2 regions of the Variovorax robiniae genome follow, and region 2 is predicted to be linked to the other one. Evidence: predicted binding sites of a transcription regulator. Region 2 holds the regulator's gene; the other holds the start of a gene.
The links. The regulator FNR, encoded in region 2, switches genes on or off when oxygen is low (the NO sensors DNR and NnrR bind a similar motif). The targets are predictions, from matches to a motif close to TTGATNNNNATCAA.

Region 1: WKW79_RS22280 (lipid-binding SYLF domain-containing protein) is a predicted target of FNR. The motif match lies at 8,338-8,351, and genes of this name have one in related genera.

Annotation. Positions count from the first base shown of each region.
Region 1 is NZ_JBBKZS010000010.1:83,627-97,905, forward strand. It holds gene WKW79_RS22250 (quinone oxidoreductase family protein) at 1-164, opposite strand, end outside; gene WKW79_RS22255 (RBBP9/YdeN family alpha/beta hydrolase) at 189-833, opposite strand; gene WKW79_RS22260 (beta-keto acid cleavage family enzyme) at 836-1,894, opposite strand; gene WKW79_RS22265 (TauD/TfdA dioxygenase family protein) at 1,938-2,786, opposite strand; gene WKW79_RS22270 (winged helix-turn-helix domain-containing protein) at 3,068-5,758, opposite strand; gene WKW79_RS22275 (SulP family inorganic anion transporter) at 5,801-7,540, opposite strand; gene WKW79_RS22280 (lipid-binding SYLF domain-containing protein) at 7,560-8,276, opposite strand; gene WKW79_RS22285 (DUF1016 N-terminal domain-containing protein) at 8,770-8,952, shown strand; gene WKW79_RS22290 (PDDEXK nuclease domain-containing protein) at 8,965-9,825, shown strand; gene WKW79_RS22295 (efflux RND transporter permease subunit) at 10,002-12,464, opposite strand; gene WKW79_RS22300 (WD40/YVTN/BNR-like repeat-containing protein) at 12,486-13,568, opposite strand; gene WKW79_RS22305 (DUF1329 domain-containing protein) at 13,726-14,279, opposite strand, start outside.
Region 2 is NZ_JBBKZS010000008.1:223,805-238,083, reverse strand. It holds gene WKW79_RS20045 (flavodoxin family protein) at 22-537, shown strand; gene WKW79_RS20040 (hemerythrin domain-containing protein) at 557-1,102, shown strand; gene WKW79_RS20035 (MBL fold metallo-hydrolase RNA specificity domain-containing protein) at 1,111-2,463, opposite strand; gene WKW79_RS20030 (YgaP family membrane protein) at 2,669-2,863, shown strand; gene WKW79_RS20025 (universal stress protein) at 2,870-3,712, opposite strand; gene WKW79_RS37065 (PDZ domain-containing protein) at 3,729-3,977, opposite strand; gene WKW79_RS20015 (sulfite exporter TauE/SafE family protein) at 4,241-4,951, opposite strand; gene hemN (oxygen-independent coproporphyrinogen III oxidase) at 4,951-6,369, opposite strand; gene fnr (fumarate/nitrate reduction transcriptional regulator Fnr) at 6,498-7,217, shown strand; gene WKW79_RS20000 (hypothetical protein) at 7,198-7,464, opposite strand; gene WKW79_RS19995 (FixH family protein) at 7,461-7,739, opposite strand; gene ccoG (cytochrome c oxidase accessory protein CcoG) at 7,757-9,184, opposite strand; gene ccoP (cytochrome-c oxidase, cbb3-type subunit III) at 9,202-10,128, opposite strand; gene WKW79_RS19980 (cbb3-type cytochrome oxidase subunit 3) at 10,141-10,278, opposite strand; gene ccoO (cytochrome-c oxidase, cbb3-type subunit II) at 10,292-10,921, opposite strand; gene ccoN (cytochrome-c oxidase, cbb3-type subunit I) at 10,931-12,370, opposite strand; gene ccoS (cbb3-type cytochrome oxidase assembly protein CcoS) at 12,440-12,577, opposite strand; gene WKW79_RS19960 (heavy metal translocating P-type ATPase) at 12,577-14,279, opposite strand, start outside.

The DNA.
Region 1 (14,279 bases), on a different contig from region 2:
GGCAGCGGATAGAGGCCGGTGCGGAAGTAGATGTCGATGAAGTTGACGGCGATGGACGTGTGGCGGACGCGCGCCTGGCCGGGTCCCGGCTCGCCGACGTCGACGTCTTCCAGCTTCAGGACTTCCGGACCGCCGGTTTCATAGATGCGAATGGCTTTGGACATTGGTGTGTCTCCTTGTTGTGTGTTTCAGATGTCGGCGGGCTGGGTGCAGGCCGTCAGCGCCGGGTCGGCGCTCGTGCTGTCGTCGCACGTTCCGCGCGACAGCGCGGCGATGAAGGCCTCGGCCAGCGGCCATGCGCCGTAGCCGGAGGCCGGGTTCAGATGGCCGACAGCGCCCAGGTCGTACAGGCGGCTGCCCCAATCCTTGGCCAGGTCGGCCACGCGCTCGAACTTCGCGAGCGGGTCGTTCTGGCTGGCGGTGACGATGTTCGGGAAGGGCAGGCGCTCGCGCGGCACCGACAGCCAGCCGCCTTCGCGCAAGGCTTGCAGCGAGGGGTAGCCCTCCGGCATTTCTTGCTCAAAGTCCGGCGGGCAGGCCATCAGGGCACCGTGCACGGCGCGCGTGGTCTGGCGCGCCCAGTGGGCGACCATCACGCAACCGCCGCTGTGCGCGACGATGATCAGCGGACCATCGATGGCCTGTGCCTCGCGCTCGATGGCGGCGACTTTCGTCGCGCAGTCGAGGTCGGCGCGGCCCATCGGCGGCACGGTACGGACCTTGCGTCCGCGCGCCTCGAGATCGGCGGCCAGCAGCGTCTGCCAGTGCGCGTCTACATGATCGCGCAGGCCGGGGACGATGAGGACCGTCGGCAGGATTGCTGCGTCAGTCATCTTCAAGCAGCCTTGCGCAGGAAGCCCTGATGGGCGCCGTTGCGGTTGGGCGCGAAGCCATTGGCCAGCAGTGACTCCTCCACGGTGTCGTAGAACACGCCGATCTTGCTGATCTCGCGCGCCTGCTGCGCGGTGGCCACCGGGCGGCCGAACTCGCGCGAGATGCGCACCAGCTGCTCGACCTGCTCGACCGTGCTCATCTTCTGCGTGCGGGCCTGGTTCCACAGGTTGTCCTCGATGCCGCAGCGCACGTGCAGGCCCATCGCGATGCCCATCATGTTGACCGGCAGCACGTTGCGCATCGAGCTTTCAACGGTGAGCACCGCACCGTCCGGCGTGGCACGCACGAAGTTCGCGAGGTTGTAGATGTTCGGCTGGTCCATTCCGCCGCTGATGGCGACCCAGTTCATGACCAGCGGGCCCTTGTAGACGCCACGGCGCATCAGGCGCTCGACCGACTCGAAGCTGTTGATGTTGTAGCACTGGAAGGCGCTCTGGATGCCCGCGTCGTTGAGGCGGCGGATGTGCTCCTCGGCCCAGCCCGGCTGCGCCGGCACGGTCATTTCCTTGTAGGCATTGAAGACCGCCGGGTCTTCCATCGACGTGCCCTTGTAGTCCTCGTATTCCCAGTGCTCCACCACGTTCATCTGCGAGGTGTTGATGGTCACGGTGACCTGGTCGGGCTTGGGGTCCAGCTCGGCCAGCATGTGGCGCGTGTCGTCGGACAGCCACTTGGCGGCGGCGCCTTCGGACTCGGGTGCGAAGCTGATGGAGCCGCCGACCTGGATGATCATTTCCGGCACGGCGTTGCGCACGCCGGCGATCAGTTCATTGAACTTCGACAGGCGCTTGCTGCCCTTGCCGTCGAGTTCGCGCACATGCAGGTGCAGCACGGTGGCGCCGGCGTTGTAGCAGTCGACCGCCTTCTGGATCTGCTGCTCGATCGTGACGGGAATGTCCTCGGGGAAATCGGAGGGCACCCACGACGGCGCATAAGGGGCGGCCGTGATGATCAGGGGTTGCTGGTTTTCGGGATAGAGCGAGCCGTCGAGAAAGTTCATTTGAATGCCTCTTGGAAATAGTTGCTAGGTGGAAGGGGCCGGATCAGAACGTTGCTTCGCCGACGATGCCGGCGCGTTCCATCTTTCGGTGGCAGGGCGGGTAGTCCATGACCGCGTAGTGCTGGGTGCTGCGGTTGTCCCAGAAGGCCATGCTGTTCTTCTTCCAGCGGAAGCGGACCTGGTACTCGGGAACGGCGGCCTGCTCGATCAGGTAGCCCAGCAGGTCGCGGCCGGCCGAGGTGTAGTCCTGGCCGAAGCGCACGTGCTCCGGCGTGTGGAAGTTGGTGAAGTGCGTGGTGAAGGCGTTGACGAAAAGAACCTTCTCGTGGGTTTCCGGATGGGTGCGCACCACGGGGTGCTCGGCATCGGGGAACTGGGCATGCAGTGCCAGGCGCTTCTCGATCGGCATGGCGGCGCCGAAGCTGGCCTCGATGCTGTGGCGGGCGCGCAGGCTGGCGATCTTCTGCTTGACGTCTTCCGGCAGGCGGTTGTAGGCCTCGACCATGTTGACCCAGATGGTGTCGCCGCCGACCGGCGGGCATTCCACGCAGCGCAGCACGCAGCCGAAGGGCGGCTTCTCGCGCCAGGTGGCGTCGGTGTGGAAGGCGTTCTCGTAGCGGTCGTTGGGTGTCTCGGGCGACTTGTAGATGCGCACCAGGCCCGGGTGGTCCGGGTCGCTGCCGGCGACGGGGTGGTCTTCCAGGTCGCCGAAGTGGCGGGCGAAGGTGACGTGCTCGGCGCGCGTGATGTCCTGGTCGCGGAAGAAGAGCACGCGGTGCTTGAGCAGCAGGCCGCGGATCTCGGCCACCGTCTCGGGGTCGCGCGAGGCGGCGCCGAGGTCGACGTTGGACAGTTCGGCGCCGATGGTGCAGGTGAGTTGTTCGACCTTGATCGAGGTCTTCAGGGCGGCGGCCGAAACGACGGCGGGAGCGGCGGGGGCGGCGGGGGCGCTTTGCGCGAAGGTTGTGTTCATGTCTTGTCTCCGTTCTGGGAGGCCGGCCTCTTCCGCCGGCCCCTTCGTTGATAGGGTGGCCGCCTTCGCGACCTTGCAGGCTGAAGAATAGGATTCGGGACGGCTTCGCCCCCCCTCCTTGGCGGAGGGGGAAAGCGTCGTTTTCGGAGGGGACGGAGGGGCCGGAGGGCCCTCCCTGGCCCGGCGCCAGGGTGTGGAACTCAGGTCGGCTGGATCAGGCCCAGAATCCTGGCACGCACGACCACCTCCTTGCGCGTGCCCGCATCCAGCTTGCCCAGCAGGTTCTTCACGTGCCATTTGATCGTGGTCTCACCCACCTGCATGGCACGCCCGATTTCCTTGTTGGAGAGATTGCGCGCCAGCATGTCCAGCACCTCGCGCTCCTTGGGCGTGAGCACCGCGCCGCGCGCCGCGTCGTGCCGCGAGGCCTCGCGTTCGGGCCGGGGCGCGACGGCCACGGCCGGCGCCGGCAAGGGCATTCCCAGGCCGGGCACGCCCGTCCGACCGGCGACCGCACGCGCCCATTGCCCCACGTCCGGATGGGCATCGTCGAACACGCGCACCAGGCCGTAGCCGGCGGCCAGGTCCAGGGCTTCCCGCATCAGCGCCGCGGCCTCGGTCTCGCCGCAGCGGTCCAACGCATAGGCCCGCAGCGCGAGCAGTTCGATGTGAAGCCGCTCCTGGCGGATCTCGCGGGCGATCGCTTCGGCCCGCGCGAGCGGCTCGAGCGCGCCGCGCCAGTCCTGTGCGGCAATGGCCGTGTAGCCCTGCGCCAGTCCGCGCAGGGCGGCCACGCTGCGCCGCCACAACCGGCCGGACGGCAGCTCGTCGCCGTCCATCATCGCGTCGATGTGCTCGCACAGCGTGCGGCAGGTCTGAGCGCGGTAGCGGCGCGCGTGCATGCGCACCTGCTCCACCAGGCTCGCGACACGCAGGCGCGGCAGCGCGCGGGCCGTGCCGACGGCGTCCAGCCCGGCCAGCAACTCCATGGCACGGTGCTCGGCGCCTTCGGCCATCGCCATGCGCGCCATGGTGCGGTAGGCGAGCAGCAGCGCTTCGGGCAGTCCGCCGTGCTCTAGCACGTCGAGCCGGTCGGCCAGCAGCGCAGCGGCATCGGCCGGCCGGCCACGCTCCCAGACCGCCGACGCCAACAGGGCCGCCAGCATGCAACCCAGCTTGCTGCGCCGGCCCAGGTCGGCCTCGGCGCTGGCCAGCGCGGGCTGCAACAGGCTCTCGGCCAGTTGCACCTGCCCTTCCCAGAGGTAGCTGAGGCCGATGATGAGTTCCCCCCAGCGCCCCACATAACCCCTGCCGCTGCCGAAGTCGCCACGCGGCGACTGCTGCTGCCGCAGACGGGCCAGAGCCGGGTCGCCTTCCAGCAGGCTGCGGTAGGCCCTTCGGTTGGCATGCACCTGCAGCAGCAGCGGATCGCGCAGCGGCGGCGACTCGGCCCAGGGGTCGTGCAGCGCCGCGAAAAGATCCGGGTCGTCGGCGAACACGGCGGCGCCGCTGAGGATGAGCGCGCATTCGCAGCGCAGGGCATCGTTCACGCCGGGCTGCGCCAGGATGCGCTCGACGTAGCGGCCGGCATCCTCGTGCCGCTCGCTGGCCGCGAGCGTCCACGCGACGGCCAGCAGCACGCGCGGCCGGCGGTCGAGCTCGGCCGCCGGCAACTGGTTCAGCCATTCGAGCACCACGCCCTGGTGCCCGTGCGCCATGATGGATTCGTAGAGGCTGCGCTCGGTCAGCTCGTAGGCCTTTTCGTTCTGGCCCGCGATGAGCGCATGGCGCGCGGCCTGTTCGAGCTGCCCGCGCTCGGCCAGCCAGGCGGCGGCCCGCGCATGTGCCTCGGCCTGCTGCGGCGCCGCCAGTCCGGCGAAGGCCTGGCGCAGGACGTCGCGCACCAGCATGTGCATGCGCAGCCACTCGCCCCGCTCGGAGGCCACGAAGATGGGCGTGTCGCGACCGAGCCTGGCGAGCCGCTCGGCGGCATCGTCGGCTTGCGCGACGGCGCGGCACAGTTCGGGATGGAGGTTGTCGAGGATCGCGATGCGTGTCACGAAATCGCGGTCGTCGGGCTCCAGCTTGGCCAGCAGCAAGGCCGGGATGTGGTCGCGCAGCGCGCCGCCGAGCGCGGCCATGCCGTCCACGTCGGCCCGCGCATCGACGCCGCGTGCGATCACCGTCATCGCCAGCTGCACACCCAGCGGCCAGCCCTCGGTCATGTCGTGCAGGCGGGCGGCGGTGTCGTTGTCCACCCGCGCGCCGAAGCGCCCGTGCACCAGCTCCAGCGTCTCGTTGAGGCGCAAGCGCAGCATCGCCGGATCCACCACCACGCACTGGCCGTAGGCGATGAGGTCGTCGATGTCCAGGTGGCAATCCGGCCGCGCGGCGATCACCGTGCGCAGGTTGGGCGGCGCGTTGCGCAGCAGGTAGGCCAGCGCCTCGCGCGAGGCCGGCGGCAGGCGGTTGGCCTCGTCGATGAACAGCACCACGTCGAGCGCGGTCTGGGCCAGTTCGGCCAGCCAGATGGTGATGCCCTCCAGGCCCTCCGGCGCCACCGCGTCGAGCAGCAGATGGCCGAAGCTCGGCCGCCCTGCCCCCTGCCGCACCGCCAGCGCCAGGGCCTGGGCCAGCCGTCCGGGGTTGTCCCGTGCCTGGGCGGTCAGCCAGGCGACGACGACGCCATGCGACAGGTGCTCCAGCCGCCACTGCGCCAGCAAGGAGGTCTTGCCGAAGCCGGCCGGCGCCTGGATCAGGATGGCCGGAAAACCGTGGAAGGCGGCATCGCTGGCCAGCAGGCGCGGGCGCGAGATCAGCTGCCGCTGCACGCGCGGGGGCGACACCTTCAGCAGCAGGTCGTCGTTGGCACTGCCGGCTTCGCGTGTCACGGGGGTATGCGGTGTTGGCGTCGGGGAGGCGGGGCAGGCAGTCTACTGCGGCACCGTGCCGACAGGCGTACGCACCGGCTCCTCGTCCCAGTCCCGCCATGCGACCGGGTGGCTGCGCAGGTAGGCCTTCACGGCCTCGCCCACGGTCGGGTGGAAGGTCTCGGCGCCGAAGCGGGCGAACAGGCCGAAGCGCTTGAGCTTGTCCTTGACCGGGTCCTTCATCTCGGCAAAGCACAGCTCAATGCCGCGCGCCTGCAAGCTGTCGTCCAGTTCCGCCACGATGTCGGCGGCCGTCACGTCCACGCTGGTCACGGGCTCTGCCGCGACCACCACCCATTGCGCGGCCGTGGGCGAATCCTCCACCGCCGCCAGCACCCGGTCGCGGAACAGTTCCGCGTTGGCGAAGAAGAGGGGCGCATCCCAGCGGAACAGCACCAGCCCCGGCACGCGATGCGCCTGCGGATACCGCCCGATATCGTGGTAGCCCTTGAGGCCATCCACGCGCCCCAGCACCGCCGAATGCGGGCGCCAGCCGTCCCACAGGAACTCGATCACCGCCAGGCCCACGGCAATGCCGATGCCGGGAATCGCGCCGAACAGTGCCACGCCAGCGAAGCACACCAGCGAGAGCCAGAACTCCCACGGCTGGATGCGATGGATGCGGCGCAGGTCGGCGATCACGATGAGCCCGAGCGCCGACGCAATCACCACTGCCGCCAGCGCTGCGCTCGGCAGGTGGCGCAGCAGGTTCGGCGCCGCCACCAGCAGCACCGCGATGGCGACGGCGCCGACGACGCCGGTGAGTTGCGTCCGTGAACCGGCCGCCTCGGCCACCGGGGTGCGCGAGGAACTGCTGCTGATCGGAAAGCCCTGGAAGAAGCCGGCCGCGAAGTTTGCCGCGCCCAGGCCCACCATCTCCTGGTTGGGATCCACGCGCGTGTTCAGCCGCGCCGCGTAGACGCGCGAGAGCACGCTGGTGTCGGCGAAGGACACCAGCGCCACCGCCAAGCCACCGAGCAGCACCGGCTCCAGGTCGCTGATGCCGATGAGCGGCAACGAAGGCGCCGGCAAGCCCTGCGGCAGCGGGCCGAGCACCGCAACGCCGAAGCGCTCCAGCCCGAAGAAGCCGACCACCAGCGTCGCCGCCACCACACCCACCAGCACGGCCGGCACGCGCGGCAACTTTTGCAGCAACAGGATGAGCACCAGCGTCACGCCGCCGATCGCCAGGCTCGGGCCGTGGGTCTTGCCGGCCAGCACGCCCTCCCCCAAGGCCCAGGCCTGCCGCAGCGGACCTTCGCCCTCCACCTTGAAGCCGAACAACTTTGGCAACTGGCTCAGCAGTACCGTGAGCGCGATGCCGTTCATGTAGCCGTAGCGGATCGGCTTGGACAGCAGTTCGGTCACGAAGCCGAGCCGTGCAAGGCCAGCCGCAATGCAGACGAGTCCGGAGACGACGGCCATTGCGCTCGCCAGTGCAATGGCACGCGCCGGATCGCCCGCCGAAAGCGGCAGCACCACCGACAGGATCACCGCGGCGAGCGCGGAATCGGGCCCCAGCACCAGGATGCGGCTCGGGCCGAACAGCGCATAGACCAAGAGCGGCACGATGGTCGCGTAGAGCCCGTAGATGCCGCCCACGCCCGATGCCTCGGCATAGGCGATGCCCACCGGCACCAGCATCGTGGTGAGCACCAGGCCCGCGACGATGTCATGGCGCAGCCAGGCAGGGTCGTAGTCGCGCAGCGTGCGCAGACCGGGAAGCCATCGAAGCCAGGTCAAGCCGATGGGGTTCAGGACTTCATCTCGCCCATTCGCTGAGGCCGTTGGCGCGCAGCCGCTTCACGCTGGCCTGCAAGCCCTGCGCGGCAGGACTGCTGACCTGGGGATCGAACAGGATCGCCAATGGCGTGGCCGGCTTGCCGTAGTAGGCGTCGTTGAGCGACTGGCGCGCGGCGAGCACGGAGCCATCGATGGCGAGCCCGAAGAACGCGCCCTTGTCCGTGGAATACGCGAGGTAGTCCGTGGTCCCGTTCGCGCCGACGTTCATGCCCTGGTTCCAGAAGGCGAAGGATGCCTCGCCGCCGAACTTGAGCGCCGCCGGGTTGTTGTAGAGCGCGTTGAGTGCGTTTTGCGTGTTGATCAGCACGACCAGGTCGCCCCATGTCGCGCCGAGCTGAAGCCCCAGGCTCGCGGTGGAGAGCGTGTAGAACGCCGGCCCGCGCCACTCGTTGTTGGTCTTCTGGTCGCGCACCAGCAGCACGCCGGTGCCGCCGGCGCCGGCAAGCACGAAGCCCGCCTTGATGATCCGCGGAAAGACCAGGATGCCCCGGCTCTGGGCCACGGCAGCGATGAAGCCGTCGATGTCCTGCCGACGGGCGAAGGCGTCGACTGTGGCCTGGGCCTGGGCGACCAAAGCCTGCGCATCCTCCGGCACGGCCGCCCGCGAAGGCCCGCTCACCGTGGCAAGTCCGGCGGCCCCGGTGGCCAGCATGAAGTTCCTGCGTGACTTGTCCATGGACGCTCCTCCACGCCAAAGGCGCTGCGAAGCATTGTGCGCGGGCCAGGCGCATCGTGCATTGATTTGCATCAAAGGGCGATGACCGCGCGCCAGCTGAGAAATGTGACGAAGTACAGCACCGTCATGGCGAGATAGACCAGCACCAGCATCTGCGTTCAGGCCTTGTGCACCACGATGTTGGTCGCGGCCTCGATGCCGGCGCGGCGAGCCGAAGTTCAGCACATGCTGGTTGCGCGCGATGACCAGTCGCTCGGGGCTGCCTTCGTTGCTGCCCGCAGCGATCTGGCGCATCGCATTGACTCGCGTCATCGTGGTCAACACGCGTGGTGAAGTGAGGTAGATTTGCGATCTGCTCGCGAGTGACGCCAGCTTCGAACCAACCACAAATGCTTGGCGCCAACGCATCGAACTTCGAACATCTCAAGGCGCACGATCAGCAGCCCGTGCGCCTCGGGATGCTCGCCGAGCGGTACTTTGCCGAGACCCAGGCATGAATGAGTTGACGACGTCCGAGGCGGGCACTCCGCCGGATAACCTTCATGCTGAGCTGAGAGCGTTGATCGCGGCCAGCCGCCAGCGCTTGGCCGGCGCGGTGAATGCCGAGCTGACCCGCCTGTACTGGACCGTTGGTCAGCGTTTGGCCTCCGAGGTGCTCGGTGGCGAGCGTGCGTAATATGGCGGCCAGATCATGGCCAGGCTCGGACAGCGTTTGGCCGAAGAATTCGGACGTGGTTTCGAGGCCAAGAACCTTCGCCGCATGGTGCAGTTCACCCAAGCCTTCCCCGACGCGGAGAAAGTCGCATCACTGATGCGTCAATTGAGCTGGACGCACTTCCTGCAGCTCATCCCGGTCAAAGCCGAAGCTGCACGCTGGTTTTACGCGCAGCAGTGCGTGGAAGCACGCTGGAGCGTACGCGAGTTGCACCGCCAGATCGAACGGAAGGCCTACGAACGCAGCGAGATTGCCAATGCCCAGGCAACCGGGTTGCCGTCATCCGCCGATGCGACGCCCGCGCAGGTCTTCAAGGACCCGTACTTTCTGGACTTCCTGGGCTTGCGCCAAGGCCATGACGAGGCCGATCTGGAGGCGGCCATCCTGCGCCAGTTGGAGGCGTTCATCCTGGAACTGGGGCGCGGCTTCGCTTTCGTCGAACGGCAAAAGCGCCTGGTGATCGACGGCGAGGACTTCTACCTTGACCTGTTGTTCTTCCACCGTCGGCTGCGCCGGCTGGTGGCCATCGAACTCAAGCTCGGTCGCTTCAAGGCCGCTCACAAGGGCCAGATGGAGCTGTACCTCAAGTGGCTGGACAAATACGAACGCCAGGTGGGTGAAGAAGCGCCCATCGGCCTGATCCTGTGCGCGGAATCGAGCCGCGAGCAGGTGGAACTGTTGCAGATGCACAAGGACGGAATCACCGTGGCCGAGTACTGGACGGAGTTGCCGCCCAAGGCGGAGTTGGAGCGACAACTGCATGCGGCGCTGTTGGAAGCGCGGGAACGGTTGGCGCGGCGAGGCGTCTTGTTGGAGGGGCGAGGCGATGAGTGACCGGGCCTCAAGTTGGGCGACGTGTCCCAGGCCCCCCGCCGATGCACCGGCCACCGTCCTGCTGGCACGCATTGCTGATCATCAGCGCAGTTCAAGAACCCCAGCCACCGGGAGCCACGCACCCCACCGTGGCAGCCCACCCAACGAGACCCGATAGCAGCAAAAAACCTTCGGCATCACGCTTGCGACGCGGCAGTCGACACGAGCGCCGGCGCTTCAGCAATCGCCTGCTGCGCCGCCGCCTTGGGCCGCAGCAGGAAGTGCGACAGCGCCGGGATCAGCAGCACCGCCCCCACCATGTTCCAGATGAACATGAAAGCCAGCAGGATGCCCATGTCCGCCTGGAACTTGATCGGCGACAGCGCCCAGGTCAGCACGCCCGCGGCCAGCGTGACGCCCACCAGCGCGACCACCTTGCCAGTGAAGCGCAGGGCCGAGCCATAGGCTTCGGCGAGCGACTTGCCGGTCCGTTGCTCCGCCAGCTGCACGCTCAGCAGGTACAGCGCATAGTCCACGCCGATGCCCACGCCCAGCGCGATCACCGGCAGCGTCGCCACCTTCACGCCGATGCCGAGCCAGACCATCAGCGCCTCGCACATCACCGAGGTGATGACCAGCGGCACCAGGGCCACGATCACCGCGCGCCAGCTGCGGAAGGTGACGAAGCACAGCACCGTCACGGCCAGGTAGACCAGCACCAGCATCTGCGTCCAGGCCTTGTGCACCACGATGTTGGTCGCGGCCTCGATGCCGGCGCCGCCGGCGGCGAGCAGGAACTGGCGTTCATCGTTGCTGTGCGCCTGCGCGAAGCCTGCGGCGGCCGCGACGACGCGGTCCAGCGTCTCGGCTCGGTGGTCGGACAGGTAGGCGATCACCGGCATCACCGAGCAGTCGGTGTTGAACAGTTCCGGGTTGTTCACGCTGGCCTGTTGCGCGCCGTAGTTCAGCACGTCCTGGTTGCGCGCGATGGTCAGCCACTTGGGACTGCCTTCGTTGCTGCCCGCGGTGATCTGGCGCACGGCATTGGTGAGCGACACGGTGGTCTGCACGCCCGGCACCTGTTGCAACGCCCAGGCGAGACGGTCGGCCTCCACCAGTGTCGCGTACTTGAGGCAGCCTTCCTTCGCGGTCTTGACGATCACCGCGAAGGTGTCGCTGGACAGCGAGTAGTTGGCCGTCACGTAGGCGTTGTCGCGGTTGTAGCGGGACTGGGGGCGAAGCTCCGGCGCGCCGGGGTCGAGGTCGCCGATCTTCAGGTGCGTGCTCACCACAAAGCCGCCCACCAGCAGGACCGCTGCCGAGACCACCGCGCCCAGCGCCCAGCGCCGCTCGGTGAAGCGCCCGAGCCAGGCGTAGACGCGGGCCTGTCCGCCGGACGCGTTGTCCGCGCGCAGGCTGCGCTGGGCCGCGGCCGGGCTCACGCCCAGGTACGACAGCAGCACTGGCAGCAGGATCAGGTTGGTGAAGATCAGCACGCCGACGCCGATGCTCGCGGTGAGCGCCAGGTCCTGGATGACGGGGATGTCGATCACCATCAGCACGGCAAAGCCCACCACGTCGGCCACCAGCGCCGTCAGCCCCGCGAGGAACAGGCGGCGGAAGGTGAAGCGGGCCGCGACCAGCCGGTGCGCGCCGCGGCCGATGTCCTGCATGATCCCGTTCATCTTCTGCGCGCCATGCGAGACGCCGATCGCGAACACGAGGAAGGGCACCAGGATCGAATAGGGGTCAAGCTCGAAACCGAGCCCGGCCACCAGGCCCAGTTGCCACACCACGGCCACCAGCGAGCAGGCCACCACCAGCCCCGTGCTGCGCGTGCAGCGCGTGTAGAGGTAAATGATGATCGTCGCGACCAGCGCCGCGAGGCCGAAGTACAGCGCCACCTGGTAGAGCCCGTCGATCAGGTCACCGACCAGCTTGGCAAAGCCGACCGAATGCACGCGGATGCCTGAAGGTTGGCCGGAAGCTGTCACTTCATGACGTTCGCGCAAATGGTCCAGCGCATGCGACAGCGCGCGGTAGTCGATGCGTTGGCCGGTGGTGGGGTCCTGGTCCATCAGCGGCACGACGATCATGCTCGACTTGAAGTCGTTGCCGACCAGGCTGCCGACGAGGCCGGCGCGCGCGATGTTGCCGCGCAGCTGCTCGATGGTGCGTGCCGAGCCGTCGTAGTTGTCCGGCATCACCGGGCCGCCGCGGAAGCCTTCTTCCGTGATCTCGGTCCAGCGCACGCCGGGCGCCCACAGCGACTTCATCCAGGCACGGTCCACGCCGGGCGTCAGGAAGATCTCGTCCTGGATGCGCTTGAGCGCCTCGAGGTACTTCGGGCCGTAGATGTCACCGTCGGTGCTCTCGACCACGATGCGCAGCGAGTTGCCCAAGCCGCGCAGTTCGGTGCGGTTGTCCAGGTAGTTCTGGATGTACGGGTGGCTGCGCGGCATCATCTTCTCGAAGCTGGCGTTGAGGCTCAGCTTCGTCGTCGCGATGAAGCCCAGCACCAGCGTGACGAGCGCGCAGATGATGATGACCGCGAGGCGGTTGTTGAAGACCAGCCGCTCCAGGCGGGAGCCTGAGCGGGTGTCGAACTGTTCGAGCGAGCCGGGGGCGGCTCCCTCGACGGGTGTCGTGGGGGTGTGCATGTCGTGTCTCCGGCTGCGTGTTCAGGGCAGCGGTAGCGCCTGTGCGCCGCGCGGCCCGGCGATCAGGAGCGTGCCCTTCGCAGGCATCGCCACTGCCGCGGCGGGCGCGGACCGTTCGAAGGGAATGGGTGTGAAGCTCGCGCCGTCATCGCGGCTCATGAGCACGTGGCCGACCTGGCTCACGATGAGGAGACGACCGTCGGCGTCCTGCGTGCTGGCGGTGAGGCCGGCCTGCAAGCCCGTCTTGATCGGCTCCCAGTTGCGGCCACCGTCGGTGCTGCGCAGCACCGTGCCGCGCAGGCCGTAGGCGACCAGCGACCGGGGATTGCCGGCCAGGCCGAACAAGGTGCCCTTGTAGGGAATCTCGAGCGCGCGGAAGCGCTCGTCGCCCTGCGCCTGCTTGAGCAGCAGGCCCTGCTCGCCGGTCATGTAGACGTCGGGGCCGATGCCGCGCACGGCATAGAGATGTTGGCCCTTGGGGTTGTCGATCGCATGCAGCATCGGCTCCCAGTGCGCGCCGCCATCGCTGGTGCGCAGCGCCAGGCCGAAGGCGCCGACGACATAGCCGTTGGAAGCGTCGCGGAACCAGACGTCGAGGAAGGGGTTCTCCGCGCCTTGTGCCTCGAAGCGCTTGGCTTCTTCGAGCAAGGCCGCAGCACGCTTCGGATCGCTCGCCAGCGAGGCATTGGCTTCGCGGGTGTAGTAGTCGACCATCACCGCGCCCAGGCGCCGGCCATCGAGTTGCAGGGTCCAGGTGAGGCCCGCGTCGGTGCTTCGCAGCACCACGCCATCGTGGCCCACGGCCCAGCCGGTGGTAGGCGTGGGGAAGCTCACGGCCACGAGGTCCGAGCTGACCGGCACCTCGGCCTGGCGCCAGCTCTTGCCCGCGTCGTCGGTGGTGACGATCTGGCCGCGCTGGCCGACGGCGACAGTGCGCGCGCCGGCATTGGCCATCCCATTGAGCAGCGTACGCGCCGCATAGGCGCTCTTGATCGCAGGTGTGTCCAGCACGTCGCGCCAGCCCTTGTCGTCCGCGCCCTGTGCCGCCCACACCATCGTGCAGGCGACGAGCGCCACGGCCGTCGCGGCTCGTTTCGATTTCATTTCAGTCTTCCTTGACGGTGGCGCGTTCCGCCATGCTTCAACCCAGGGGAGCAAGGCGCGGCCCATTCGTGGGCACCCGCAGAACCGGCTTCGCCGGGCCGCTGGGTGCGCCCCCTTGAGGGGGAGCGCCGAAGGCGCATTCGGGGGTGGGTCCAGTTCAGCGCACGCCGGAACCGGCCAGCGAGTCGGCAGTCCACTCGCGGTCAGGCAGCGCCTTGGTGTGGCGCAGGCCGCCGGTCTCGGCGATGAAGCCGGTCAGCGAGTAGACGCGCGACACGAAGTCGTAGTGGCCGAACATGTCGGTGTACGGTGCCGGCAGGTCGTAGCTCGGCGCCATGTAGGCAAAGCCGGCGCGGTAGAGCTGCCCGCGTGCGTCGTAGTTGTCGGAAGCCAGGGCCGCCCACGAATCCTCGTCGAGGTAGAAGGTGCGCTTGGCATAGGCGTGGCGCTTGCCTTCACGCAGCGTCGCTTCCACCACCCACACGCGGTGCAGTTCCCAGCGCACCAGGTCCGGGTTCAGGTTGTTCGGCTTGACCAGGTCGTCCTGCTTCGCCTGGTAGACCGCACCGTAGGCGTTGTAAGGAACGATCATTTCCTTCTTGCCGACCAGCTTGAAGTCGAAGCGGTCCATCGAGCCGTTGAAGATGAAGGTGTCGTCGAACACCGTGGCGCCGGCGGTGCCGGGGTTGGGCGTGTCGAAGGACAGGTCCG
Region 2 (14,279 bases):
CATGCACACCCGGAGGCAGCCATGAAAAACGTCCTAGTGGTCTTCTACTCCCTCACCGGAACATCCCGCAACGTGGCGAAGCTGCTGTGCGCGCAGCAGAACTGGCCGATGGCGGAGATCACGCCAGTCCATCGCCGAACGGGCGGATGGGGCAACCTGCTCTGTGTCCTGGACTCCATGTTTCACCTGCGACCGGCCATTCGCTACGAGGGGCCGCACCCGGCGGACTTCGATGCCGTCGTGCTCATCTCCCCGATCTGGGTGATGCGCCTGGCCAGCCCCATGCGCAGCTTCCTGTCGGACCGCCGCGGGCGGCTGCCGGAGGTTGCAGTCGTTTCGGTCATGGGCGGCACCGGCTGCCCGGATGCCGCCGAGGAGGTGGGCCGTTGGATCGGCCGGCCGGCCGCATGGAGCACCACCGTCACGGCGCGCGAGGTGGCGGACGGCAGTTGCGCCGAGCGCATGCAGGTGTTCGGCGCTGCGCTTGCCGGCACGCCGGGTTCGCAAGTGATCGCACCGCCGATGCAATTCGCCTGACCACACCGAGGATCCCCGCATGAACAAGCTGATGACCCGATGGCATGCCGACCATGTCCATTTCTCCCGGCTGCTGGACCTGCTGAAGCAGCAGGTCAACGCCTTCCATGAAGACAGCGGTCCCGACTACGACCTCATGCTGGACATCGTCGCGTACCTGCGCGAGTACGGCGACAGCGTCCATCATCCGATGGAGGACATGGCGTTCACGCGCCTGGTCCTGCGCGCGCCCGAGATGCGCATCCCGGTCAACCGGTTGAAGCAGGAGCACCGGGCCATCGCCTTCGCCGGCGAGGAACTGGTGGGACTGCTGAAGGCGATCACCACCGATGGCGTGGTCGCGCGCGCCAGGGTGGAATCCGCCGCCGCGCTCTACCTCGTCTACTACCGCCATCACCTCGCCACCGAGGAGCGCGAGGTCCTCCCGCGTGCGGCACGACTGCTCGACGAGGACGACTGGCAGGCCGTGGCCGAGGCAACGCCCAATCGGTCGGATCCGCTGTTCGGCACGGCGCAAGCGGCCGGGTTCGGGAAGCTCCAGGAGGCGCTCAGCCAGACCGCCTGAGCCCGTGCTCAGAGCGTGCGCGCCTCCAGGTAGTCGGGCACCGTTGCCGGCCAACCGTACCTTTCCTCGAGGGCAAGCCGCAACGCATCGGCTGCCACCGGCTCGCCGTGCGTCACGAAGACGCGCTTCGGCGCGGGCATGCCGCCCGCCCATGCCAGCAACTGCTCGCGATCGGCATGGGCCGAAAGACCGTCGAGGTTCGCGACCTCGGCATGGATCGGCACGTAGGCGCCATGGATCTTGACCGACGGCGCGCCCGCCACCATCGCGGCACCGCGCGTCGCTGCCGCCTGGAAGCCGGCGAAGAGGATGGTGTTGCGCGCATGCGGTGCATAGGCTGCGATGTGGTGCAGCACCCGCCCGCCCGTGGCCATGCCGCTGGCCGAAACGATGATCGACGGCATCGCCAGCGCGTTGAGCCGCTTCGATTCCTCGATGGTGTTGACGAAGGTCACGCCCGCGCTCAGGCTCGCGCATTGCGCGGCGTCCAGGCGCAATTCATCGAGATGGTGCCGGAAGATGCGCGTGGCATCGGTGGCCATGGGGCTGTTGAGATAGACCGGCATCGCGGGAATGCGGCCCGCTCGCTTGAGCAGGTGGATGCCATGCAGCAGCGATTGCGCACGTCCGATGGCAAAGGCCGGAATCACCGTCACGCCACCGCGTGCAGCGGTGCGGTTGATCACGGCCGCCAGCATGCCGAGCGTATCGGCATCGGGGCGCACGCGGTCGCCGTAGGTGGATTCGATCACCAGGTAGTCGGCCGGCGGCGGAGCCTCCGGCGCGCGCATCACCAAGTCGTCGCTGCGGCCCAGGTCGCCCGAGAAGAGGATGCTGCCGCCCTGCCATGCGACCCGTACGCTGGCCGCACCGAGGATGTGGCCGGCCCGCTGCAGGCGCCAGGTCCATCCGGGCCAGGTCGCATGGTCGATGTCGAAATCGACCGCCTCGAAGCGGCGCAACGCTGCGCGCGCATCGTCCTCGCCGTACAGCGGTTGCGCGGGCCTGTGCCGGGAGTGGCCGTGCCGGTTGGCGAAGTCGGCCTCCTCCTCCTGCAACCGGCCCGAATCGGGCAGCAGCAACTCGCACAGCGCGCGCGTCGCCCGGCTGCAGTACACGGGGCCCCGGAAGCCCTGCTTGACGAGCCGCGGGACATGGCCGCTGTGGTCCATGTGCGCGTGCGTGAGCAGCACCGCATCGATGCCCGAGGGGTCGACGGGCAGCGGGTCCCAGTTGCGCAGCCGCAGTTGCTTGAGGCCCTGGAACAGCCCGCAGTCGAGCAGCAGGCGCTTGCCGTCGTGCTCCAGCAAATACTTCGAGCCGGTGACGGTTCCGGTGCCGCCGAGGAACTGGATGCGCATCATGGTCTCCTTGCCTGCCAAAGCGTCTCAGGTCGCGACCGGTCCGGCTTGATCGGCGTCACCGATCGCCGCGCACGGTCTGCATCGAACGCCTGGCGGGCATCGTGCCGCCGCGGGAGAGCACAAGCTTTGATCAAACACAAGACTCCGGCGGCGGAAGGCGCGCAGCATGGCATCTCCCTGGCCACTCATTGAAGGTGCCCCCATGAAAACCAACCTTGGAACCATCGATCGCGCACTGCGCATCATCGTCGGCCTGCTGCTCCTCGCATTGACGGGAAACGGCACGATCGGCTTGTGGGGATGGGTCGGCCTCGTGCCGCTCATCACCGGGCTCGCGGCGGTGTGCCCGGCGTACACCATCTTCGGCCTGAGCACCTGTTCTTCGAAGACGGCCTGAGCGGCCTCAATTGGCGAAGAGTACCGGCAACGTCATCGATCGCAGCATCCGCTCGGTGACGCCGCCCAGCATCCACTCGCGCCAGCGCGAGTGCCCGTAGCCGCCCATCACCAGCAGGTCGGCGTGCATGTCCCGCGCGCTCGACAAGAGGGCTTCGGCGATGTCGCCGTCCACGATCTCGCGCCGGAGCGTCGCGTGCATGCCATGGCGCTCGAACCAGGCGACCTGCTCCGGTGGCAGCAGCGCGTCCTCGTCGTCCGGCTCGCCGGGCTGGCGCAGTGACAGCACCATGACGCGCGGCGTGGTGCCCAGCAGCGGCAGCGCCGCGCGCATCGCCACGGCCGCGGCACGGCCGCCATCCCAGCCGACGAGCACGCTCGTGCCGATGGTGTCGAGGCGGCCGAAGCAAGGCACCGCGAGCACCGGCCGGCCCACTTCCAGCATGACCCGTCCGGTGAGCCCGCGCAGCGCGGCTTCGGGCGGATCGTGCTCGTCCTCCTGGCCCATGACGAGGAGGTCGGCCGTACGGCCATGGGCCACCAGCGCCTCCAGCGCCGGGCGGTCCGTGCGGCGCAGCTCCCAGGCCACGCCGGCCGTCCCGGCCATCTGGTGGCGGAAGGCCTCCGCGACATGGTCGGCCCGGTGGGGCAGCCAGGCGGCGGTGGCTGCGGCGAGGTCCGGCGCATCCCGAGGCACCGCCCCGAAGGGAATGGCGGCTTCGTAGCGCCCCGTCGGGAGCAGCCCGACCAGATGGCCGACATGCACACGCGCAAGCCTGGCCGCAAGGGCAACGCGGGCGCTGCAGCGCTCCGTGTGATCGAGATGCACGAGGATGGTCTTGAGGTTCATGACGAGCCCCTCTCACTCAACGACGGTCGACCGCGACGAAACTGCGCAGCGTTCCTCGCACGACGAGCATGGCGACGACATCGTTGCTGCGCACGGTCGCCAGTGCGCTGTCGAAATCGTCGACGGTGCTCGTCAAGGCATCGTTCACGCCGAGGATCTGGTCGCCGACGTGGATGCCCGCGCGCTGCGCCGCCCCGCTGACCAACGGACGGCGCGCCTTGCGTGCGCCGTGGCGCGCCCGCGGCGCCGATGCCGTCCACTTCATCGTCGCCGGCCTGCCCGACGTTCCACCCCACGTCGACGCCGCTCGCGACCAGCGTCACGACCGATGGCGCTTCGCGCGCGGCGGCCGCCACGAAGTCTCCGACGCGGCCATCGGCTCGCTCAGGGCATGACGCTTCCATGGCGATGGCATGGCCGGCAAGGGTCAAGGCAATGGCAACCGACAGGAAGCGAACCGATTTCATGGACAAATGGTCGCGTCCGCAGGATGCGCCGCCCTTGCGCTCGCGCAAACCATGCGCTCGTTCAGCGGCACCAGTCGCTGATGCCCTGCGCGACGTCCAGCCACAAGGCCTGCAGCGCCAGCAATGCCAGCAGCCCGCCGGCAATGCGTGCGCCCCAGCCTTCACGAGAAGGACCGAGCCTGTTCCCCAACACCTGCAAGGCCCAGGGCGCTGCCACCAGGGATGCACCGCTTCCCAGCGCGAACAGCAGCATCACCATGGCCCCGTCCAGCGCACCGTTGCCAAGGCTGGCCAGCGCGAGCGCCGAGTAGAGCAAGCCGCAGGGCATGAGCACCCACAGCGTGCCCGTGGCCAGCACGCCGAAGGCCGAGCGTGTGTGCGGCCGCACGCGCGAGGCCAGCGCCTTGCCGAAGCGGTGTGCCCAGTTCGGCTGCCGGCCCTGGACGATGAGCGCCAGGCCCCAGGCCAGCGTGGCCGCATGCAGCAGCACCCACAAGGGCTTGAGGGCCGCGACGTGCTCGCCCGCGAGGGCCAGCGACTGTGCCGCCCCGGCGACCAGCGCGCCCGCCATCGCATAGCTCACAGCCCGGCCCGCATGGAACGCAAGGGTCGTGGAGACCGGCGCAACGAGCGGCACGGCTCCTTCCGCGGAAGCACGCGGCGCACGCACCAGCCGGATCACGCCCGCCGCCGGCGCGCCGCACATGGCCACGCAATGCGGCCCGCCGGCCAGCCCCATCAACAATGCCGCGCTCGCCAGGCCGGCCTGCATCACACGACGCGCGAATAGCGCGTGCGGTTGCGATCGGCCTGCAGGTAGCGGTCGAACACCATGGCGATGGCGCGCACGAAGAACCATCCCATCGGCGTGACCTCCAGCGCGTGGTCGCTCAGGCGCACGAGACCGTGGGCGATCAGCGGCCCGAGCGCGGCGAACTCCGGCGCGAAGTGGTCGCGGAAGTCGATGAGATGCGCCTGGCCCATCGCCTCGAAATCGAGCCGGCCCTGGCACATCAGGGCCATGATCACCGCGCGCCGCAGCAGGTCGTCCCGCGTCAGCGCCAGGCCGCGCACCACCGGCAGGCGGTGCTGGTCCAGGTGGTCGTAGTAGTCCGGCAGCGACTTCGCGTTCTGGCTGTAGGTCGCGCCGATGCGCCCGATGGCCGACACGCCCAGCGCCACCAGGTCGCAGTCCGGCTGCGTGCTGTAGCCCTGGAAGTTGCGGTGCAGGCGGCCCTGCCGCTTGGCGACGGCCAGCGCATCCTGCGGCAAGGCGAAGTGGTCCATGCCGATGTGGACATAGCCGGCCGCGCTCAGCACCGCGATCGATCGCGCCAGCATCTGCACCTTGTCCGCCGCGGCCGGAAGCTGCTCGATGTGGATGCGGCGCTGTGCCTTGAAGCGGTCCGGCAGGTGCGCGTAGGCATAGAGCGCGACGCGGTCGGGCCGCAGTTCGCACACCTTCGCCAGCGTGCGCTCGAAGGATTCCACCGTCTGCAGCGGCAGGCCGTGGATGAGGTCGATGTTGACGGACTTGAAGCCCAGCTGCCTTGCCGCGGCCATCAGCTCGAACACCTGCGCCGCGGGCTGGATGCGGTGGATGGCCTTCTGCACCTCGTGGTCGAAGTCCTGCACGCCGAAGCTCAGGCGGTTGAAGCCGAGCACCGCAAGGTTGGCCAGGCGCTCGGCATCGACGGTGCGCGGGTCGATCTCGATGGAGCGCTCGCAATCCGGCGTGAAGTTGAAGGCACCGTGCAGCATCCCCATCAGCTGTGCCAGGTGCGCGTCGTCGAGGAAGGTGGGCGAGCCGCCGCCCAGGTGCAACTGGCTTACCGAGGCCCCGCGCCCGAGTTGCTCCGTCTGCAACTGGATCTCCTTCGCCAGGTAGCCGAGGTACTGCGTGGCCCGCTCGTGATGGCGCGTCACGATCTTGTTGCAGGCGCAGAAGTAGCACAGCGACTCGCAGAAGGGCACATGCACGTAGAGCGACAGCGGCAGCGCGCGGGCGCCGGCACTGCGGCGCTGGCGCAATGCCTGCGCATAGTCCGCCGCATCGAAGGCCTCGACGAAGCGGTCGGCCGTCGGGTAGGAGGTGTAGCGCGGCCCAGCCACGTCGAAGCGCCGCAGCATCGCGACGGAGGGCAGCAAGGGGCCAACGGAAGACTCGGCGGAGGGACAGACGAGGGACATCGGGATGACTCGCACAACGGAAGAGGGAAATTCAATGTGCCCTCGAAGGTCGTCACGCGTGTTGACCTGCGTCAACACCACCCCAGGTAGCACTCAGCAGAATCCGGCGCAAACGACGAATGCTGCCCATGACCATCCCACCTACCATCCAGGTCGCCTGCTCCAACTGCAACCTCCGGGAACTGTGCATGCCCGCGGGCCTGCAGCCCGAAGATCTCCGCCGCATCGACGGCCTGGTCAAGACGCGGCGCAAGCTGCGCCGGCGCGAGACGCTGTTCCACAACGGCGACAAGTTCACCTCGCTCTATGCCATCCGCACCGGCGTCTTCAAGACCCGCGTGGCCAGCGACGACGGCCGCGACCAGGTCACCGGCTTCCAGATGGCCGGCGAGATCATGGGGCTCGACGGCATCGTCAACGCGCGCCACAACTGCGATGCCGTGGCGCTGGAGGACTCGGAGGTTTGCATCATTCCCTTCGAACGCGTAGAGGCCCTGTCGCGCGAGGTGCCGGCACTGCAACGCCACGTGCACCAGGTGATGAGCCGCGAGATCGTGCGCGAGAACGGCGTCCTGCTGCTGCTCGGCAGCATGCGGGCCGAGGAACGCATGGCCGCCTTCCTGCTGAACCTGGTCCAGCGGCTGCATGCGCGCGGCTTCTCGCGCTCGGAGGTGATCCTGCGCATGACGCGCGAGGAGATCGGCAGCTACCTCGGGCTCAAGCTGGAGACCATCAGCCGCACGCTGTCGAAGTTCAGCGAGGACGGCATCGTCGACGTGCAGCAACGCAACCTTCGCATCCTCGATGCGCAGGCCTTGCAACGCATCGTCAATCCGCCCGGGCGTTGAAACGCTCCGGCGGCGCATCGCCCTCGGGCGGCTCCACCGTCAGTGCCACCGCGAGCGCGCAGGCGGCCGCCGACATTACCCAGAACAAGAAGAAGCTGGCGGTGTAGACGGCCTGCCGCGTATAGCCCAGCCCTTCCCTGCCCCAGCGCAAGTCGGACGGATCGACCAGCGCGAACACGACCAGTTCGATCAGGCTCGCCACGAGGAAGGCCGGCCAAAGGATCGCGATCCACCTGCGCGCGCTCACTGCTTTGCGCTCCCATGCGCGGGCACGTCCTCGGCTGGCGTCATCGCATGGTTGCGCCCTTTCTGCGCCGGCAGCAGGCTCTTGTCGGCGAGCGTGCGATTGATCTCGATGCCCTTGCGGTAGTAGTCCTCCTCGACCACGCTGTCGGTGCCGTGCATCGCGATCCACGCGGTGTACAGCCCGGCGACGACCACGGTCGCCGGCAGGCCGACCACCAGCCACATGAGCGGAAAGCGCCACCAGGGCAGCGAAGTCTGGGGGTTGCTGGCTGGCATGGCTTGTCCTTTCTTCATCATCTCGGCACCAGGAAGACTGCCTTCTCCGAGACATGCGCACGGCCATCCGCCGTGCCCACCTCGAAGTGCACCGTGTGCGAGCCCGGTGGTGCCTTGTCGCCCGGCAGTTGCAGCCGCACCGCCACCCAGCGCGACTCGGCCGGTCCGACCTCGGCCTCCGCGGCGGAGGCCACGTGCAAGCCATCCAGTCCGCTGACCGCGATGCGATAGACCTGCGGCGACTCCGTGGCGTTCATGATCTGCAAGCGGTAGACGTTCTCGAACTCGCCACCTTCCACGATGCGCGCGAGCGAGCCCCTGTCGCGCACCACATCCACCTTCAGCGGCATCCGCAGGACGAGGCTCGCCAGCAGGCCGATGCCCAGCGCCACCAGCACGCAGGAATACACCAGCACCCGCGGCCTGAACACGCGCCGCAGGATCTGCGCGGACGACCAGCCCTTGGCCAGCCCGTTTTCGGTCGCATAGCGGATCAAGCCGCGCGGCAGGTTCATGCGGTCCATGACGGTGTTGCAGCCATCGACGCACAGGCCGCAGCCGATGCATTCGTATTGCAGTCCCTGCCGGATGTCGATGCCGGTCGGGCACACCTGCACGCACAGCGAGCAATCGATGCAGTCGCCCAGGCCGAGCTCCCGGCCGTCCTTGCCCTTGGCCCGCACGCCGCGCGGCTCGCCACGGGCGCTGTCATAGCTCACGATCAAGGTATCGCGGTCGAACATCGCGCTCTGGAACCGGGCATAAGGGCACATGTACTTGCAGACCTGCTCGCGCATGAAGCCAGCGTTGCCATAGGTCGCCAGGCCGTAGAAGATGACCCAGAACACCTCCCACGAATCCATGCGCGTTTGCAGGAACTCCATGCCCAGCTCGCGGATCGGCGTGAAGTAGCCGACGAAGGTGAAGCCGGTCCACATCGCAATGATCAGCCAGACGAGGTGCTTGAACCACTTCTTCACCAGCTTCTCGAGCGAGAAGGGTTCGCCATCGAGGCGCATGCGCGCGATGCGATTGCCCTCGATCTTCTGCTCGATCCACATGAAGATCTCCGTGTAGACCGTCTGCGGGCAGGTGTAGCCGCACCACAGCCGGCCCGCCACGGCCGTGAACAGGAACAGCGCCATCGCCGACAGCACCAGCAGCCCGGCCAGGTAGATCAGGTCCTGCGGATAGAGCACCAGACCGAAGATGTAGAAGCGCCGCGCCGCCAGGTCGAACAGCAGCGTCTGGCGCCCGCCCCATTGCGTCCACGGCATGACGTAGAAGAAAAGCTGGGTCGCGAACACCATCGCCCAGCGCCAGCGCGCGAACCTGCCGCGCACGCTGCGCGGATAGATCTTCTTCGACGCCTCGTACAGCGCGGTCGACTCCGCCGCCGCGGGGGCAATCGGAATGATCTTGCGGGACTCCGCGTCGCGAGACATGACAGGATTGCCGGGCGTCAGTTCGAGGCCTTGGCGGCAGGCTGCGCCTTGTTCGACAGGCCCCAGACATAGGACGCGACGACCTTGATCTGCGCCTCGGTCAGCCGGCCTTCCTGTGCCGGCATCACGTTGTGCTTGCCGCCGTTGATCATCGCGATGATCGCTTCCTGGCCAAAGCCATGCAGCCATACCTTGTCATTGAGCGCGGGTGCGCCGAGCGCCTGGTTGCCGACACCGCCGATGCCGTGGCACGCGGCGCAGGCCGTGAACTTGGACTTGCCGAGCGCCGCGCGCACCGAATCGGTCGAACTGCCCGAAAGGCTCAACACGTACTGCGCCAGGTTGCGTACGTCGTCCGCCCCGCCCACCGCCGCGCCAAGTGGCGGCATGACGCCGACGCGGCCCTTGGTGATGGTTTCGATGATCTTGTCGGGCGTGCCGCCGTACAGCCAGTCGGTGTCGGTGAGGTTCGGGAATCCCTTGCTGCCGCGCGCGTCGGAGCCGTGGCACAGCGCGCAGTTGTTCATGAAGATGCGCTCGCCGATAGCCATGGCACGTGCTTCGCCGGCAATCGCTTCCACCGGCATCGCCGTGTAGGCCGCATAGACCGGCGCCAGTTCCTTGTCGGCCTGCGCGACCTCGGCCTGGTACTGCCCGGAAGCGCTCCAGCCGAACTTGCCGTCGTAGGCGCCCAGCCCCGGGTAGAACGCGAGGTAGACCAGGCCGAAGACGATGGTGATGACGAACAGGCCCACCCACCACAGCGGCAGCGGGTTGTTGGCCTCGCGCAGGTCCACGTCCCACACATGGCCGGTGGTGTTGTCGTCGCTGGACACCACGCGCTTGCGCGCGGTCAGCCACAGCAGCAAGGCGCAGGCGAGGATGCTCACCACGGAGGCCGCGGCCACGTAGTTGGCCCAGAAGTTGTTGATGAAGTCGCTCATGGCATGCCTCCTTCAGTCCTGCTCGAAGGGCAGGCGTGCGGCTTCTTCGAATCGCTCCGTGTTGCGGCGCGAAAAGGCCCAGGCCAGGATGCCGATGAAGACGAGGAAGCAGGCGACGGTGGCAGCGATGCGCAAGGTGGTGAGGTCCATGGTTCTTGCTCCTTCACTTGAGCGCAAGGCCCAGGGATTGCAGGTAGGCGACCGTCGCATCCATCTCGGTCTTGCCCTCGACCTCCTTCGCGGCCGCGGCGATCTCCGCGTCCGTGTACGGCACGCCGACCCGGCGCAGTGCGCGCATGTGAGCGGGCAGCGATTGCGCATCGACCAGGTTCTTCTCCAGCCACGGATAGGCCGGCATGTTCGACTCCGGCACCAGGTCACGTGGCTGGTTCAGGTGGATGCGGTGCCACTCGTCGCTGTACTTGCCGCCGACCCGGTGCAGGTCGGGCCCGGTGCGCTTGCTGCCCCACTGGAAGGGATGGTCGTAGACGAACTCACCGGCCACCGAGTAGTGCCCGTAGCGCAGCGTCTCCGAGCGGAAGGGGCGAATCATCTGCGAGTGGCAGCCGTAGCAGCCTTCGCGCAGGTAGACGTCGCGTCCCGCCAGTTGCAGCGCCGTGTAGGGCTTGAGCCCCTGGATCGGCTCGGTGGTCGACTTCTGGAAGAACAGCGGCACGATCTCCACCGCGCCGCCGATGGCGACGACCAGCAGGATCAGCACGATCATCAGGAGGTTGTTGGTCTCCACCTTCTCATGGGTGAAACCGGTGGCTGGGTTCGAATTGGAAGACATGGCGTTGCCTCAAGCGTGAGCCGGTGCGAGCGGCGGGATCTGCGCGCGGGCGGAGATGCCCGTGATGGCCGTCATCCAGACGTTCCAGGCCATGACCAGCATGCCGCCCAGGTACAGCAGGCCGCCGAGCAGGCGCACCACGTAGAACGGAAAGGTCGCCTTCACGCCCTCGACGAAGGTGTAGGTCAGCGTGCCGTCCGTATTGATGGAGCGCCACATCATTCCCTGCATGACCCCGGCGATCCACATCGCGGCGATGTAGAGCACCACGCCGATGGTGGCGATCCAGAAATGCGCCTCGATCGCCTTCACGCTGTACATCTCGGTGCGGCCGTACATGCGCGGGATCAGGTAGTACAGCGCGCCCATCGTGATGAAGCCGACCCAGCCCAGCGCGCCGCCGTGCACGTGGGCGATGCCCCAGTCGGTGTAGTGGCTGAGTGCATTGACGGACTTGATCGACATCATCGGCCCTTCGAAAGTGGCGATGCCGTAGAAGGACAGCGCGACGATTAGGAAGCGCAGGATCGGGTCGGTGCGCAGCTTGTCCCAGGCACCCGACAGCGTCATGACGCCGTTGATCATGCCGCCCCAGCTCGGCGCCAGCAGGATCAGCGAGAACACCATGCCCAGCGACTGCGTCCAGTCGGGCAAGGCGGTGTAGTGCAGGTGGTGCGGCCCCGCCCACATGTAGGTGAAGATCAGCGCCCAGAAGTGCACGATCGACAGCCGGTACGAATACACCGGCCGGTCGGCCTGCTTGGGGATGTAGTAGTACATCATCCCGAGGAAGCCCGCCGTGAGGAAGAAGCCCACCGCGTTGTGGCCGTACCACCACTGCACCATCGCGTCCTGCACGCCGGCATACATCGAGTAGCTCTTCATCCAGGTCGCGGGCATCGTCATGCCGTTGACGATGTGCAGCAGCGCCACCGCGATGATGAAGGCACCGTAGAACCAGTTGGCCACGTAGATGTGGCGAACCTTGCGCATGCCGATGGTGCCGAAGAACACGATGGCATAGGCCACCCACACCACGGCGATGAGGAGGGTGATGGGCCACTCCAGCTCGGCGTATTCCTTGCCGCGCGTGAAGCCCATCGGCAGGCTGATGGCCGCGGCGACGATCACTGCCTGCCAGCCCCAGAACACGAAGGACGCCAGCTTCGGTGCGAACAGCCGGACCTGGCAGGTGCGCTGCACCACATGGAAGCTGGTCGCCATCAGGGCGCAGCCGCCGAAGGCGAAGATCACCGCGTTGGTGTGCAACGGCCGCAGGCGTCCATAGCTCAGCCACGGAATGCCGAGGTTGAGGTCCGGCCATGCCAGTTGCGCGGCGATGACCACGCCGACCAGCATGCCGACGACGCCCCACACCACGGACATCAGGGCGAATTGCGTCACCACGGTATCGCTGTAGACCGCGGCGGGCGGGTTGTTGTGTTCCATCGTGGACCCCTCTTCTTGTGTGAACTCACGCAGTGTCCGGGGCTGCCTCGCGCGCCCCCTTGATGCAGATCAATCGTTGTGCAGGATTCGCTGGCCCTCGGCCTCGACGTCCTCGAACTGGCCACGGTCCACGGCCCACCAGAGGCCGACCAGGATCAGCAGTACCAGCACGACCGAGAGCGGGATGAGCAGGAACAGGATGTCCATCAAGCCCCTCCTTCGCCGTGGCGCGCCAGGCGCGCCGCATTGAGCACGACCACGAGCGAGCTGGCGGCCATGCCCAGGCCGGCCAGCCATGCGGGCAGCATGCCGGCCGCCGCCAGCGGCACGCACAGCGCGTTGTAGCCCGCGGCCCACCACAGGTTCTGGCGGACCACGCGCATCGTCCGCTTCGCCTGCGCGCGGGCCGCGGGAATGGCCTCGAGCTCCCCGCCCATCACGATGAAATCGGCCCGTGCCTGGGCCAGCGGCACGGCATTGCCGAAGGCGAAGGAGGCGTTGGCGCGGGCCAGCACCGGGCCGTCGTTCAGGCCGTCGCCCACCATCGCGACGCCGTGCTCCTGCTCCTGCAAGGCCTTCATGAAAGCCAGCTTGGCTTCAGGCGTGCAGTCGCCCTGCACGCTCTCGATGCCGACGCGCTGTGCGACGGCGCTCGCCGCCGCGGCACGGTCACCGGACAGCAGGTGGACGGACACCCCCTGCGAGCGCAGTGCATCGATCGCCGCGTTCGCATCAGTCCGCACGTTCTCCTCGAGGACAAAGCTGGCCAGCCATCCTTGCGCGTCGGCCAGGTGGACCTGGGACGCATGCTCGCCCAGCGGCGGCACGCCGCAGAACGAAGCGGAGCCCAGCCACATGCGGCACGGGCCCGCGTCGCTCCCTTGATCGGTCATCCAGGCGTCCACGCCCATGCCCACCTGCTCGAATGCTTGCGAGACCTGCCACGGCGACGCCGGGTGCGGCGTGGCATTCCATGCCTCGACGATCGCGCGCGCGGCGGGATGCAGCGACTGGACCGCCATCGCGGCGGCGCAATCCAGCACCTCGGCGACCCGCCAGCCCTGGCGACAAGCGATGCGCCCGATGCGCGGGGTGTCCAGGGTCAGCGTGCCCGTCTTGTCGAACACCACGGTGTCTGCGCCCGCCAGGCCTTCCAGGCCCTGGAGATTGCGCACCAGCACGCCGCGCCGGGCCAGCATGCCCGCGCTGGCCAGCATCGCCGCCGGCGTGGCCAGCGAGAGCGCGCACGGACACGTGACGACCAGCACCGCCACGGCGGCCATCAGCGCCTTGCCATGGTCCACCGGCCACCAGAAGGCACCGGTCGCCACCGCCGCGCACAGGACGAACAGCAGGAACGGCCGCGCCGCGCGATCGGCCATCGCGGCCAGCCGGGGCTTGTGCAGCGAGGCGCTTTCCATCAGCGCCACGATCTGCGCGAAACGCGTGCCCTGCCCCACCGACTCCACGCGCACCTGCACCGTCGACGACAGGTTGTGGCTGCCGGCCAGCACGCGCTCTCCCAGGCCGCGCACGACCGGATGCGATTCACCGGTGAGCAGCGCCTCGTCAGCCGTGGTGCTGCCGAGGCTGATCACGCCATCGGCCGGAAAGCGCTCCCCGGGCCGCACACGGACCACGTCGCCGGGCAGCAGGCGCCGCACGGCCACGGTCTCGAAGGCGCCGGTGATGGTCAGCCGCTCGGCACTGTCGGGCTGGCGGTTCATCAGCGCCTCCAGCGCACCCGCGGTGCGCCCGCGCAGGCGCGTCTCGAGCCAGCGGCCGGTGAGCAGGAAGAACACGAACATCGTGAGCGAGTCGAAGTACACCTCGCCACCCAAGGGGCCCGACGGGTCGAAGGTTGCGGCGCTGCTCACGGCGAAGGTGATGGCGATGCCGAGCGCCACAG